4 regions of the Streptomyces sp. NPDC037389 genome follow, and region 1 is predicted to be linked to each of the others. Evidence: riboswitches for the same ligand, from Rfam matches in the RefSeq annotation. Region 1 holds a riboswitch; each other region holds the start of a gene.
What was found. Region 1 has a riboswitch for cobalamin ahead of AB0E98_RS20840 (ribonucleoside-diphosphate reductase subunit alpha). Riboswitches for the same ligand answer to the same signal wherever they lie in the genome.
Positions count from the first base shown of each region.

Region 1 (3,560 bases):
CGTGCGATGAAGGACGGCGTGAACGGCGTGGCACTCGCCGTATTCCTCTTCTTCTTCGTCGTCGTCACCGTCATGGGCTTCCTCGCCGCCCGGTGGCGAAGGGCCGAGAACTCCGACAACCTCGACGAATGGGGCCTGGGCGGCCGCTCCTTCGGCACCTGGGTCACCTGGTTCCTGCTGGGCGGCGACCTCTACACCGCCTATACGTTCGTGGCGGTGCCGGCGGCGATCTACGCGGCGGGCGCGGCCGGCTTCTTCGCCGTGCCGTACACGATCATCACCTACCCGCTGGTCTTCACCTTCCTGCCCCGCCTGTGGTCGGTGGCGCACAAGCACGGCTATGTGACGTCGTCGGACTTCGTCCGGGGCCGGTTCGGCTCCCGGGGCCTCTCCCTCGCCCTCGCGGTGACCGGGATCCTGGCCACGATGCCGTACATCGCGCTGCAACTGGTCGGCATCCAGGCGGTGCTCGACGTCATGGGCGTCGGCGGCGGCGAGAACGCCAACTGGTTCGTCAAGGACCTGCCGCTCCTCATCGCCTTCGGCGTGCTCGCGGCCTACACCTACTCCGCCGGGCTGCGCGCGCCCGCGCTGATCGCCTTCGTCAAGGACGCGCTGATCTACATCGTGATCATCGTGGCGATCATCTACATACCGATCAAACTGGGCGGCTTCGAGCACATCTTCAGCAAGGCCGGCGAGGCGTTCGCGACCGAGAATCCCGCTACCGGAAAACCCCGGGGGTCACTGATCCCGGGAGCGGAGACGCAGTGGGCGTACGCGACGCTGGCGCTCGGTTCGGCGATGGCGCTCTTCCTCTATCCGCACTCGGTGACGGCGGTCCTCTCCAGCAGGAGCCGCAACGTCATCCGCAGGAACACCACCATCCTTCCCCTCTACTCCCTGATGCTGGGCCTGCTGGCGATGCTCGGCTTCATGGCCATAGCCGCCGGGGTGAAGGTGAAGAACGGCCAGCTGGCGATCCCCCAGCTCTTCGAGGACATGTTCCCGGACTGGTTCACCGGGGTGGCCTTCGCCGCGATCGGCATCGGCGCGCTCGTACCGGCGGCCATCATGTCGATCGCCGCCGCAAATCTCTTCACCCGCAACATCTACAAGGACTTCCTCAAACCGGACGCCTCGCCCGAACACGAGGCGAAGGTGTCCAAGCTCGCGTCCTTGCTGGTCAAGGTCGGCGCGCTCGTTTTCGTCCTCACCATGGACAAAACGGTCGCCATCAATTTCCAGCTGCTGGGTGGCATCTGGATCCTCCAGACCGTGCCCGCGCTCGTCGGCGGGCTCTTCACCCGCTGGCCCCACCGCTGGGCGCTGCTCGCGGGCTGGGCGGCCGGCATGGCGTACGGGACGTGGCGGGCGTACGCCACACCGAGCGCCACCCAGGATCACTTCGGGAACACCAACCTCATCCCCTTTATTGGAGAAAAGGGATATATCGGGCTTACCGCCTTTATCCTTAACGTGATCGTCGTCATCGTCGCGACGGTCGTCCTCAAGGCACTGAAGGTGCCCGACGGCGAGGACCGGACCCGGCCCTCGGACTACACGGCCGACGCCGGTGACCCGGGGGTCCGCGCGGACCTCCCGCCGGCCACCGCAGGAGCCCCCGGCGGGCACTGACTCGCCGCCCCCGGGACCACCGCCCGGAGGCCCTCCGGAGGGCCGCCACATCCCCGTCCAGGGGGCGTGGCGGCCCTCTTCTCTTGCCGTGCCAGGGACGCCCGTTAGCACATTCCGCGACCGTCTCATGACGCGACGACACAACATGTGGGGGCGCGTGCGAGACCCGGCACTAGATGTATGCTCGTCTCCGCTGTCGTCGCAGGGGAATCCGGTGGAAATCCGGAACTGTCCCGCAACGGTGTATGTGTGCGCATATACCCAGCGCACCTGAAGTCCGACGACCTGCCGACAGCGCGCCCACCACCGAGCCTGCCCCGGCTCGGTCATGGGCGTTGAATTCGTCCGGGCCTCGCGGGTTGGGCCGATGGACGCCTACGAGGCATGCCCTGGTGCAAGTGGCATGCGCGTGCGCGCCCCATCGCTCTCCCGCCCGGCCCACCCAGCCGAGCGAGGGAGAGCCTCAGTGACCATCGCGCCCGCAGATCCGGTTTCAGCTCCGGTCTCAGCGAATGCGGAAGCGACCGGCGGCCCCGGGACCGCGCTCCTGCGCACCCTGACCGACCTCACCGCCAACCTTCCGGCCACCGACCCGGGCAAGGTCGCCGCCGCCGCGCTGCGCGGCCGCAGCGCCGCCGCGGACGACGCCGAGCTGCGCTCCCTCGCCACCGAGGCCGCCGCCGGCCTGATCTCGGAGGAGCCGGAGTACTCCAAGCTCGCCGCGCGCCTGCTCACCCTGGCCATCGCCGACGAGGCGGCCGGCCAGGGCGCCACCTCCTTCTCCGCCTCGGTCGAGGTCGGGCACCGCGAGGGGCTCATCGCCGACGACACGGCCGCCTTCGTGCGCACCCACGCCGCACGCCTGGACGCCCTCGTCGAGGCCGCCCTGACCGACGGCGCGGACGACCGCTTCGGCTACTTCGGCCTGCGCACCCTGCACAGCCGCTACCTGCTGCGCCACCCGATCCACCGCGACGTGATCGAGACCCCGCAGCACTTCCTGCTGCGCGTGGCCTGCGGTCTCGCCGAGGACCACTCGGAGCGGGCCCTGGACGACGTCGCGGAGCTGTACCGGCTGACGAGCACCCTCTCGTACCTGCCGTCCTCCCCGACGCTGTTCAACTCCGGCACCCGCCACCCGCAGATGTCGTCCTGCTACCTGCTGGACTCCCCGCTGGACGAGCTGGACTCCATCTACGACCGCTACCACCAGGTGGCGCGTCTGTCGAAGCACGCGGGCGGCATCGGCCTGTCGTACTCGCGCATCCGCTCGCGCGGCTCGCTGATCCGGGGCACCAACGGTCACTCCAACGGCATCGTGCCGTTCCTGCGCACCCTCGACGCCTCCGTCGCCGCCGTCAACCAGGGCGGCCGCCGCAAGGGCGCGGCCTGTGTCTACCTGGAGACCTGGCACGCCGACATCGAGGAGTTCCTGGAGCTCCGCGACAACACCGGTGAGGAGGCCCGCCGCACCCACAACCTCAACATCGCGCACTGGATCCCGGACGAGTTCATGCGCCGCGTCGAGACGGACGCGGACTGGTCGCTCTTCTCCCCCGCCGACACCCCGGACCTGGTCGACCTCTACGGCGACGAGTTCGACGCCGCGTACCGCAAGTACGAGGCCGAGGGCAAGGCCGTCAAGACCATCCCGGCGCGCGTGCTCTACGCCCGGATGATGCGCACCCTCGCGCAGACCGGCAACGGCTGGATGACCTTCAAGGACGCCGCCAACCGCACGGCCAACCAGACGGCCGAGAAGGGCGCGGTCGTCCACTCCTCGAACCTCTGCACCGAGATCCTCGAGGTCACGAACGACGGCGAGACCGCGGTCTGCAACCTGGGCTCGGTCAACCTCGCGCAGCACCTCGGTGCCGACGGCGAGATGGACTGGGAGAAGCTCGACCGTACGGTCCGCACGG
Region 1 is NZ_JBEZUS010000009.1:51,749-55,308, forward strand. It holds gene AB0E98_RS20830 (DUF3311 domain-containing protein) at 1-10, shown strand, start outside; gene mctP (monocarboxylate uptake permease MctP) at 7-1,638, shown strand; cobalamin riboswitch at 1,802-1,946, shown strand; gene AB0E98_RS20840 (ribonucleoside-diphosphate reductase subunit alpha) at 2,105-3,560, shown strand, end outside.

Region 2 (3,560 bases), on a different contig from region 1:
AAAAACGTGCGAGGCGGCCGGGTGGCCGCCCCGCACGCCGGGGACGGGAGAAACGGAATCGGTCAGGAGACGGGTTCGGCCAGGCTCTGGGCCGAGCGGTCGGGGCCGGCCCGGTGGACGAGCAGCCGTTCGGCCAGGTGCCCGAAGAGCAGCCCGAAGCCCGCCCACAGGACGCACTGGATGGCCAGGGCCGCGAGGCGGAACCGCCACAGCACGGTGGCCGGGAAGTCTGCGGGCACCTCGTCGACCACGGGCAGGACGGCATACGCCACCCCTGCCATCAGCACGAACGCCGCCACCGCGACGACGCCGGCCCACCAGGTGCCCAGCCGGGGGGCCAGCGCGCGGCCCAGGAAGATCGCGGCGACGCCCAGCAGGACGCTGAGCGCGATCATCAGGAAGTACAGCGCGGTGCGCTTGCCGATGGTGTCGGGGTCGCCGACGGACGGCGGATTGGCCGGGTACTTGAGGAACGGCACCACATAGACCACCAGCAGCCCGCCCAGCGAGAGCAGGGCCGCCGTGGCGCGCGGGCCGGTCCGGCCGATCCGGCCCAGGGCCACGCAGAAGGCCAGCGCCGCGATGCCGCCGAGCGCGACGCCGTAGACCAGGACGCCGGTCGCCAGCCCGGCCGTGGACTGGAGGGTGCGGCTGACCAGCTCCACACCGTGGTCGCCGTGGCTGTGGGCCTCCTCGAAACCGATGGCCTTGTCCACGGACGGCTCACCGAGCAGATAGGCCACGAGCAGCGCGAGGCACCCCGCCGCCAGCCCGGCGAGCATGCCGCGCACCAGGAGCGACCGTACGGAGACGGTGTTCACGGGACGGTCGGTGTTCACGAGACGGACTCCCCGGCGGTCAGTGGCACGGGAAGCCGAGCAGGTGGCGTCCGTCGTGGACCCACTCGTGGACGCCCTCGCCGGAAAGCAGCGAGGTGGCGCCCTGTTCGGCGCCGACGAAGTACAGCAGGATCAGCATGAGAAGCCCGAAGAAGACCGCCCACGGGGCGATCGCCTTCAGGGATATCGGCGCGACCTCCGGCCGGGCGGAGGAGCCGGAGACGGGAGCGCCGGACGTGGGAACGGCGGAATAGGCCATGATCAAACCTCCTGGGGAAACACGCGTCCCAGAACTAGGGGTTCTTGGACGACGGGAGGCGGGTCTGACTCCCCGGGCGTCGCCGCGCTGCCGCGAGCGTTCGGCCGGATTCACAGTGGCGCGACCGTGCCGGATTCCCACCGGCTTCCGTCACCCCGTCGTCATGTCCACGCGACCGTACCGTTCAGGCCAACGTCGCGCCATGGGGTGGGGGGATGCGCACCGGCGTATGAACCGGCGTGCACGGCCTGGGTGTGCGCCGCGGGCGAGCCTCCTTCACACCCTCCACACCGTCGCGGCGCCCGGATATCGTCCGTATGCCGTCCCTGTGTGACCGGTATATGAACAGGGCTGTTCGGCGGGTGACTTCTGTGCCTACGCTGACCACGCAGCCGGTTCGCCCTGCCCGCCAGGCAGACGCGTCGCAAGAGGGAACCCGGTGGGAATCCGGGACTGCCCCGCAGCGGTGTGCGGGAACGACCGCCGTCATACGCACTGGGCCCGGCGGGCCCGGGAAGCGACGGCCATTAGGTGTCCGCCCTCGGGTGGACGTGCCCGCGAGTCCGAAGACCTGCCCGCTGCCCGCGCGCGAACGAATCGCGCGCGGAGATCCCGGTGACCCCGAGGGCGGGTCGGCGCGCACGGACGAGCACTCGGCGGCTCGCCCGCACCGACACGACCCCTCGCGGCCTCTCCGGGATCCCGGAAGACGAGCTCGCGAAGGAGAGTTCCGTGACCAGCAAGTCCGCAGCCGCGGCAGCCCGGGCCACCGTGTACGGCTACCCCCGTCAGGGACGGGACCGGGAACTGAAGAAGGCCGTCGAAGGCTACTGGAAGGGCGCCGTCTCCGCCGACGCCCTGCGCCGGACCGCCGCCGGACTGCGCGCCGCCACATGGCGCGATCTCGACGCCGCCGGCCTCCACGAGGTCCCCACCGGTGACTTCTCGTACTACGACCACGTCCTCGACACCAGCGTCATGCTCGGCGCGATCCCCGCCCGCCACCGCCCGGCCTTCGCCGCCGACCCCCTGGACGGCTACTTCGCCATGGCACGCGGAACCCAGGACGTGGCGCCCCTGGAGATGACCAAGTGGTTCGACACCAACTACCACTACCTCGTCCCGGAGCTCGGTCCCGACACCGTCTTCACCGCCGACCCCGCCAAACAACTCGGCGAACTCCAGGAGGCCCTGGCCCTCGGCCTCGCCGCCCGCCCCGTCCTCGTCGGACCGGTCACCTACCTCCTGCTCGCCAAACCCGCCCCCGGCGCCCCGGCCGGCTTCGACCCGCTCACCCTCCTGGACCGGCTGCTGCCCGTCTACGCCGAGGTGCTCACCGCGCTGCGCGCCGCCGGGGCCGAGTGGGTCCAACTGGACGAGCCCGCCCTCGTCCAGGACCGCACCCCGGCCGAACTGAACGCGGCAGCCCGCGCCTACCGCGACCTCGGGGCCCTGGCGGACCGGCCGAAACTCCTCGTCGCCTCCTACTTCGACCGCCTGGGCGAGGCCCTGCCCATGCTGGCCAAGGCCCCCGTCGACGGCCTCGCCCTCGACTTCACCGGCCCCGCCGCCGCCAACCTCGACGACCTCGCGGCCGCCGGCGGACTGCCCGGCAAACGACTCGTCGCGGGCGTCGTCGACGGCCGCAACGTCTGGATCAACGACCTGACGGCGTCGCTGGCCACCCTCGCCACCCTCCTCGGCCTCGCCGGCCGCGTGGACGTCGCCGCCTCCAGCTCCCTCCTCCACGTCCCCCTCGACGCCACCGCCGAACGCGACATCGACCCGCGGATCGCCCGCTGGCTCGCCTTCGCCCGCCAGAAGACCACCGAGATCGTCACCCTCGCCCGCGGCCTCGGCCACGGCACCGCTGCCATCGCCGCCGAACTCGCCGCCAACCGCGCCGACCTGGCCTCCCGCGCCGGCTCCGCCCTCACCCACGACCCGGCCGTCCGCGCCCGCACCACCGCCGTCACCGGCGACGACGCCCGCCGCTCGCTGCCCTACGCCGAGCGGACCACCGCCCAGCGCGCCCGCCTGGGCCTGCCCCCGCTGCCCACGACCACCATCGGCTCCTTCCCCCAGACCGGCGAACTACGCACCGCCCGCGCCGACCTGCGCGCCGGACGCATCGGCACCGACGCCTACGAGCGGCGCATCGAGGCCGAGATCCGCGAGGTCGTCGCCTTCCAGGAGAAGACCGGCCTGGACGTCCTGGTCCACGGCGAGGCCGAACGCAACGACATGGTCCAGTACTTCGCCGAACGCCTCACCGGCTACCTCGCCACCCGGCACGGCTGGGTCCAGTCCTACGGCACCCGCTACGTCCGCCCACCGGTCCTGGCCGGCGACGTCTCCCGCCCCGAGCCGATGACCGTGCGCTGGACGTCTTACGCCCAGTCCCTCACCAATCGGCCCGTCAAGGGCATGCTCACCGGCCCCGTCACCATGCTCGCCTGGTC
Region 2 is NZ_JBEZUS010000003.1:568,863-572,422, reverse strand. It holds gene AB0E98_RS09345 (CbtA family protein) at 63-821, opposite strand; gene AB0E98_RS09340 (CbtB-domain containing protein) at 859-1,098, opposite strand; cobalamin riboswitch at 1,161-1,247, opposite strand; cobalamin riboswitch at 1,511-1,674, shown strand; gene metE (5-methyltetrahydropteroyltriglutamate--homocysteine S-methyltransferase) at 1,831-3,560, shown strand, end outside.
Region 2: linked by a shared signal. The riboswitch ahead of metE (5-methyltetrahydropteroyltriglutamate--homocysteine S-methyltransferase) and the one ahead of AB0E98_RS20840 (ribonucleoside-diphosphate reductase subunit alpha) in region 1 are both predicted to bind cobalamin.

Region 3 (3,560 bases), on a different contig from region 1:
GCGCCGGCCGGGGCGGCGCCCAGGACGTGGAGGCCGTCGCGGATCTGGGCGTCCTTCACCTCGCAGAGCCAGCCGTCGACGTGGAGGAGGAAGTCGTCGAAGCCGTCGTCGTCGGGGCGCTCCTCCATGCCCAGGTCGTGGTCGAGCCGGGCGGCCTGGATGAGGGTCCAGATCTGGGCGCGGATCGCGGGGAGCTTGGCCGGGTCCATCGAGGAGATCTGGGCGTATTCGTCGAGGAGTTGCTCCAGGCGCGCGATGTCGCCGTAGGAGTCGGCGCGGGCCATGGGCGGCACGAGGTGATCGACGAGCGTGGCGTGGGCGCGGCGCTTGGCCTGGGTGCCCTCGCCGGGGTCGTTGACGAGGAACGGGTAGACCAGCGGCAGGTCGCCGAGGGCCGCGTCGGGGCCGCAGGCGGCGGACAGGCCGGCGTTCTTGCCGGGCAGCCACTCCAGATTGCCGTGCTTGCCCAGGTGGACCATCGCGTCGGCGCCGAAGCCGCCGTCCTCCTGGGATGCGGCGATCCAGCGGTAGGCGGCGAGGTAGTGGTGCGAGGGCGGCAGGTCGGGGTCGTGGTAGATGGCGATGGGGTTCTCGCCGAAGCCGCGCGGCGGCTGGATGAGGATCAGCAGATTGCCGCGGCGCAGGGCGGCGAGGACGATGTCGCCTTCCGGGTCGCCCTCGGCAGTGCGGCTGCGGTCGACGAACATCTCGCCGGGCGCCGGTCCCCAGTGCTCCTCGACGGCCTCGCGCAGCTCGGCGGGGAGCTGCTCGTACCAGCGCCTGTAGTCGGCGGCCGGGACGCGGACGGGGTTGCGGGCCAGCTGCTCCTCCGTCAGCCAGTCCTGGTCGTGGCCGCCCGCGTCGATGAGGGCGTAGATGAGCTCGTCGCCGTCACCGGACGCGAGGCCGGGGACCTCTTCCGTGCCGAAGTCGTAGCCCTCCTCGCGCAGCCGGCGCAGCAGGGCGACGGCGCTGGCGGGGGTGTCGAGGCCGACGGCGTTGCCGATGCGGGAGTGCTTGGTGGGGTACGCGGAGAGGACGAGCGCGAGCCGCTTCTCGGCGGCGGGGATGTGGCGGAGGCGGGCGTGGCGCACGGCGATGCCCGCGACGCGGGCGGCGCGCTCGAGGTCGGGGACGTAGGCGGGCAGGCCGTCCGCGTCGATCTCCTTGAAGGAGAAGGGGACGGTGATGATGCGGCCGTCGAACTCGGGCACGGCGACCTGGGTGGCGGAGTCGAGCGGGGAGAGCCCCTCGTCGTTCTCCTCCCAGGCCTCCCGGGTGCCGGTCAGGCAGAGGGCCTGGAGGATCGGCACGTCGAGGGCGGCGAGCGCGCCGGCGTCCCAGGACTCGTCGTCGCCTCCGGCGGAGGCGTCGGCGGGCCGGGTGCCACCGGCGGCGAGGACGGTGGTGACGATGGCGTCGACGTCGCGCAGGGCGTCGATCAGCTCGGGCTCGGGGGCGCGCAGCGAGGCGACGTAGAGCGGCAGGGCGCGGCCGCCCGCGTCCTCGACGGCGCCGCAGAGGGCCTCGACGAAGGCGGTGTTGCCGCTCATGTGGTGGGCGCGGTAGTAGAGCACGGCGATGAGCGGGCCGGACGCGCCGGGTTTGGGGGTGCGCTCCAGCGCGCCCCACGCGGGGGCGGCGGCGGGCGGCTCGAAGCCGTGGCCGGTGAGCAGCACGGTGTCGGAGAGGAAGCGGGCCAGCTGTTCGAGGTTGGCGGGGCCGCCGTGGGCGAGGTAGGCGTGGGCCTCGGCGGCGATGCCGATGGGGACGGTGGACGCCTCCATCAGCTGGGCGTCGGGGGCCTGTTCGCCGGTGAGGACGACGACGGGGCGCGGGCCGGCCAGGAGCTGGTCGAGCCCCTCCTGCCAGGCGCGCAGCCCGCCGAGGAGGCGCACGACGACAAGGTCGGCGCCCTCCAGGAGCGCGGGGAGTTCCTCGAGCGCGAGCCGGGCGGGGTTGGCGAGTCGGTACGGGACCGGACCGCCGGCCGCACGGGCGCTGAGCAGGTCGGTGTCGGACGTCGACAGGAGCAGGATCACGGCATGCCTTCCTCGGGGTCCGCGCCCCGGGCGGTGGGAGGACGGCAGGAGTTCCTGACTCACCCGGCATCGCTGCCGGGCACACAGTGGCGGGACCGTGCCGGGATCACACCGGCTTCCTCCCCTGTCGCCGTCGCTGGCGCTGCCATAGTAGCCATGCGGGGTGGGCCTCCAGGAGGGGAAGATGCCCCTGACCCGCCCTTTCTCCGTTTCCGAGCGGGGCTTCGCCCCCTCGCGCCCCGTCCCGCCCCCTTGTCCGCGCTGACGCGCGTCGTCTTCAAACGCCGGACGGGCTGATTCGACCCCCGGTCGGTATGCTCGCCGCCATGCCCACTCCCCCCGAACCCCCTGGTCGCGAGCGCGGCGACGCCTGTCCCGGCGCCCTGCGGCTGCACGCCGCGGACGACGGGGCACTGGCCCGCGTACGGCTGCCGGGCGGGCTGCTGACGGTCCGTCAGGCAAGCGCGCTCGCCGACGCCGCCGACGACTTGGGCGACGCCCGCCTCGACCTCACCTCCCGCGGCAACGTCCAGCTCCGCGGCCTCGCCGACGGCTGCGGCGCCGCCCTGGGCGCGCGGCTGCGCGAGGCCGGTCTGCTGCCGTCGGACCGGCACGACCGCATCCGGAATGTCGCGGCTTCCCCCCTGTCCGGCCTGGACGGAAAGGGCTTCTCGGACATCCGGCCCTGGGTGCGGGAACTCGACCGGCTGCTCTGCGCGTCGGACGACCTCACGGACCTCTCGGGCCGTTTCCTCTTCGGTCTCGACGACGGCCGGGGCGACATCACGGCCCTCGCGCCCGATGTGACATTGATCGCAGCCGATGCCGGCCGCCAGGCCCTCCTGTGCTTCGGCCCCGGCCCCGACGCCCTGCGCGTCGCCGCCCGGGACGCGCCGCGCGCGGCCGTTCTGGCGGCCCGTGAGTTCCTCGCGGTGCTGCGCCAGAGCGGCGGCAAGGCCTGGCGCGTCCGCGAACTGGCCCCCGGGCTGCGGCCGCGCCCGGAGCGGCTCGCGGCCCGGCTGGCGGCGGCCGGCATCGGCTCCGCGCCCGTACCGCGCGCCGCGCTCCCCCTCGGCTCCCCGCCCGCGCCCGGCGCGCTCCAAGGGCCCGACGGGCGGTGGGCCGTGTCGGTGGCCGCGCCCCTGGGCCGGTTCTCCTCCGCCCAGTGGCGGCTCCTCGCCCGTACCGCCGGCCGGGACGGCGACGGCGAACTCCGCGTCACCCCCTGGCGCGGCGTCGTCGTCCCGGGGCTCACCGCCCCGGTGGCCGCGGCGCGCCTCGCAGCGCTCGCGGAGGCGGGCCTGGTCACCTCCGCCGCCTCTCCCTGGCACGGCGCGGGCTCCTGCACCGGCCGGCCGGGGTGCGTCAAGTCCCTCGCGGATGTACGGGCCGACGCGACCGCCTCCCTCAAGGCCGCGCGCTCTGGCAGCGCCGGGACTCTGCCCGTGTACTGGTCCGGGTGCGAGCGGCGCTGCGGCCACCCCGGCGGCCGGTGGGTCGACGTCCTGGCGACCGGCG
Region 3 is NZ_JBEZUS010000008.1:58,085-61,644, reverse strand. It holds gene cobN (cobaltochelatase subunit CobN) at 1-2,042, opposite strand, end outside; cobalamin riboswitch at 2,071-2,204, opposite strand; gene cobG (precorrin-3B synthase) at 2,357-3,560, shown strand, end outside.
Region 3: linked by a shared signal. The riboswitch ahead of cobN (cobaltochelatase subunit CobN) and the one ahead of AB0E98_RS20840 (ribonucleoside-diphosphate reductase subunit alpha) in region 1 are both predicted to bind cobalamin.

Region 4 (3,560 bases), on a different contig from region 1:
CCTCCCGGCCGCGGGCCTCGTCGCCGCCGGCGCCGCGCTCCTGGCCGACCAGGGCGACTGGGGCGTCGCCGCCGTCGCCGTCCTCGGCCTCGGGGTCTCCGGCGCCATCTGGGCGGCCTCGCGCCGCAAGCCGGTCACCCACGAGACCGTCAACGAGCTCAATACGCCGCAGGGCCTCCCCGAGGAGCCCGTCGGTGTGGTCACGGCCGCCCTTCAGGCCGTCGCCCCGCCGCCCGCCGGCACCCTGACCCCGGCCCCGGCCGCCCAGGTCATCCCGGCACCCGCCACCCCGGCCGCCCCCGCCGCCGCGACGACCGGCTGACGCCGGGCAACGGAGGAAGAACCACCATGCACATCGACTGGGCAGCTCTCGGCCAGGTCTTCGGCGTGAGCCTCGTGGTCACCGTCGGCCTCGTGGGCGTCTTCACGCTCGGCATCGTCGGCACGTCCCGCAAGCCGGAAGCCGCGGGCGCGACGTCCGCGGCCGACGCGGGCGGCAGCACCGCACTGGCCCGCACCGGCGCGTACGCGTGCTTCGCGCTGTGCGCGGCGGCGGTGGGGTACGGGATCTATCTGATCGTCGCCTGACGCGACACCGTACGTTCGTGGAGGGGCGGGACCGGGCTTTCCGGTCCCGCCCCTCCGTCGTTGCCGGCGTGCGTCAACGCGGGGAACCCGAGCCGCCGATCGCGCGTTCAGTACCTCTTGCGTGAGCTCTTGCGTGCACGGTTGTGACGGCGTTCGACGGACGGACGGGGTTCTCAGCGGTGCGATTGGATTCGGTCGGCGTCCGGTACACACGCCGAGGACCGCGCGTACTGGATGGCATCACCCTCGACCTGGCCTCCGGGACGGTCACCGCGGTGGTCGGCGGGAACGGGCCGGGCAAGTCCACCCTGCTCAAGGTGGCCGCCGGGCTGAGGAGACCCGGCTCCGGCTCCGTTCACGGGCGCCCGGACAGGATCGGCTACGTGCCCGAGCGGCTCCCGGCGGGCATGCGGCTCAGCGCGCGCTCGTACCTCCTGCACATGGGGCGCGTCCAAGGACTCCGCACCGCGGGCGCCGATCGTCGCGGCGGTGAACTGCTGGACCGGCTGGGCATCGAGGGCGACATCGACGCGCCCATCAGCACGCTGTCCAAAGGAAACGCCCAGAAAGTCGCCCTCGCCCAGGCCATGCTCGGCGGCCGCCGGCTGCTGATCCTCGACGAACCGTGATCCGGCCTCGACGCCCGTACCCATCAAGTCCTCGTGGACTGCCTCGCGGAGTGGCGTGCCGCGGGAGTAGACCTGCCGGGGCTGCCGGGGCGGGCCGGGACCTGCCTGACGACAGGGGCGTCGCAGCGGCGGGGCGCAGGTCAGGGCGAGTTGACGCCCCTTCCCGCCCCGTGGTGGACTTCCCGAGCCAAACGGCGACAGCAGAGGAAGCCGGTGCGAATCCGGCGCGGTCCCGCCACTGTCACCGGGGAGTGTCCCCCCAACCGATGGCCACGGCGCGAGCCGGAAGGCCGGGGGCGGCGCGGATCCGGGAGCCAGGAGACTCTGGTCGCCGGTCACGTCGAGCCAGGGCGCGGACCCTGAGTGAGGACACCGCTTCGCCATGCCCGGCCGCGACCGTTTTTCCTTCGCGTACGGCCCCTTCGCGTACGGCACCGCCCTGGGCTTCGCCTGCGACCTGCTCCTCGGCGACCCCCGCCGCGGGCATCCCGTGGCCGCCTTCGGCCGGGCCGCGCAGGCCGTCGAACGGCGGCTGTGGCGCGACCACCGGGGCTACGGCACCCTCCACACCCTGGTCTGCGCCGGTGGCGCGGTCGCCGGGGCCGGGCTGCTGACCCGTGCCGCGCGACGTCACCCCGCTGCCGAGATCGCGCTGACCGCCGCCGTCACATGGTCCGTCCTGGGCGGCACGTCCCTGGGCCGGGAGGCCCGGGCCATCGGTGGGGCGCTGGCCGCCGGGGACCTGGAGGTCGCCCGGGAGCGGCTGCCGCATCTGTGCGGCCGCGACCCGCAGGCGCTGGACGCGCAGCAGATCGCCCGGGCCGTGGTGGAGTCCGTCGCCGAGAACACCTCCGACGCGGTCGTGGGCGCCCTGGTCTGGGGCGCGCTGGCCGGGGTGCCCGGGCTCGTGGGCTTCCGTGCGGTCAACACCCTGGACGCCATGGTGGGTCACAAGTCGCCCAGGCTCCGGCGGTTCGGCTGGGCGTCGGCCCGGCTCGACGACGTCGTCGGCTGGCCGGGCGCCCGGCTGACCGCCGCGCTCACGGTCCTCGCCGGGCCCGATCCGCGCGGCGCTCTGCGCGTGGCCCGGCGCGACGCCGCCCGCCATCCCAGCCCCAACGCCGGGCCGGTCGAGGCCGCCTTCGCCGGGGCCCTGGGCGTCCGCCTGGGCGGCACCCTCGCCTACGCCGGGCGCGTCGAGCACCGTCCCGTGCTGGGCGGGGAGAACCGCCCGGTGCGGTCGGCCGACATCGAGCGCGCGGTCCGGCTCTCGCGCCGGGTGTCGCTGCTGGCCCTGGGAACGGCGGTGACGGCCCGTACGGTGGGCAGCCTGTTCAGGAAGGCGGGGAGGAATCGGTGACAGTCTCGGTGACAGCCGACAGGAGCGGGCGTACGGGCCCGCCGGGCGGGGGCCTGCTGGTGGCCGGGACCACCTCGGACGCGGGCAAGAGCGTGGTCACGGCCGGCATCTGCCGCTGGCTGGTCCGCGAGGGCGTCAAGGTCGCGCCGTTCAAGGCGCAGAACATGTCCCTCAACTCCTTCGTGACGCGCGACGGCGCGGAGATAGGGCGCGCGCAGGCCATGCAGGCCGCCGCCGCCCGCGTCGAGCCGAGCGCCCTCATGAACCCGGTGCTGCTCAAGCCGGGAAGCGACCGCAGCAGCCAGGTCGTCCTCATGGGCAAGGCGGTGGGCGAGCTCAGCGCCCGCGGCTACCACCAGGGCCGCCAGGAGCAGCTGTTCGGCACGGTGACGGAGTGCCTGGCCGAGCTGCGGCGCACCCACGACGCCGTGATCTGCGAGGGGGCCGGCAGCCCCGCCGAGATCAACCTGCGCCGCTCCGACATCGTCAACATGGGCATCGCCCGGGCCGCGCGGCTGCCCGTGGTCGTCGTCGGCGACATCGACCGGGGCGGAGTCTTCGCCTCCTTCTTCGGTACGACAGCGCTGCTCTCCCCCGAGGACCAGGAGCTGATAGCGGGTTACGTGGTCAACAAGTTCCGGGGCGACGTGAGTCTGCTGGAGCCGGGGCTGGAAATGCTGCGCGACCTGACGGGCCGGCGGACGTTCGGCGTGCTGCCGTTCGCCCACGGCCTGGGCATCGACGAGGAGGACGGCCTGCGCGTGTCCCTGCGCGGCGCGGTCCGCGAGTCCGTGGTCGCCCCGCCGCACGGCGCGGACGTCCTGCGGGTCGCCGTGTGCGCGGTGCCGCTGATGTCGAACTTCACGGACGTCGACGCGCTGGCCGCCGAACCGGGGGTCGTCGTACGGTTCGTGGACCGCCCCGAGGAGCTCGCCGACGCCGACCTGGTCGTCGTACCGGGCACGCGCGGCACGGTACGGGCG
Region 4 is NZ_JBEZUS010000001.1:701,051-704,610, reverse strand. It holds gene AB0E98_RS03270 (inorganic phosphate transporter) at 1-322, shown strand, start outside; gene AB0E98_RS03265 (hypothetical protein) at 349-588, shown strand; gene AB0E98_RS03260 (ATP-binding cassette domain-containing protein) at 768-1,217, shown strand; cobalamin riboswitch at 1,420-1,542, shown strand; gene AB0E98_RS03255 (cobalamin biosynthesis protein) at 1,600-2,577, shown strand; gene AB0E98_RS03250 (cobyric acid synthase) at 2,574-3,560, shown strand, end outside.
Region 4: linked by a shared signal. The riboswitch ahead of AB0E98_RS03255 (cobalamin biosynthesis protein) and the one ahead of AB0E98_RS20840 (ribonucleoside-diphosphate reductase subunit alpha) in region 1 are both predicted to bind cobalamin.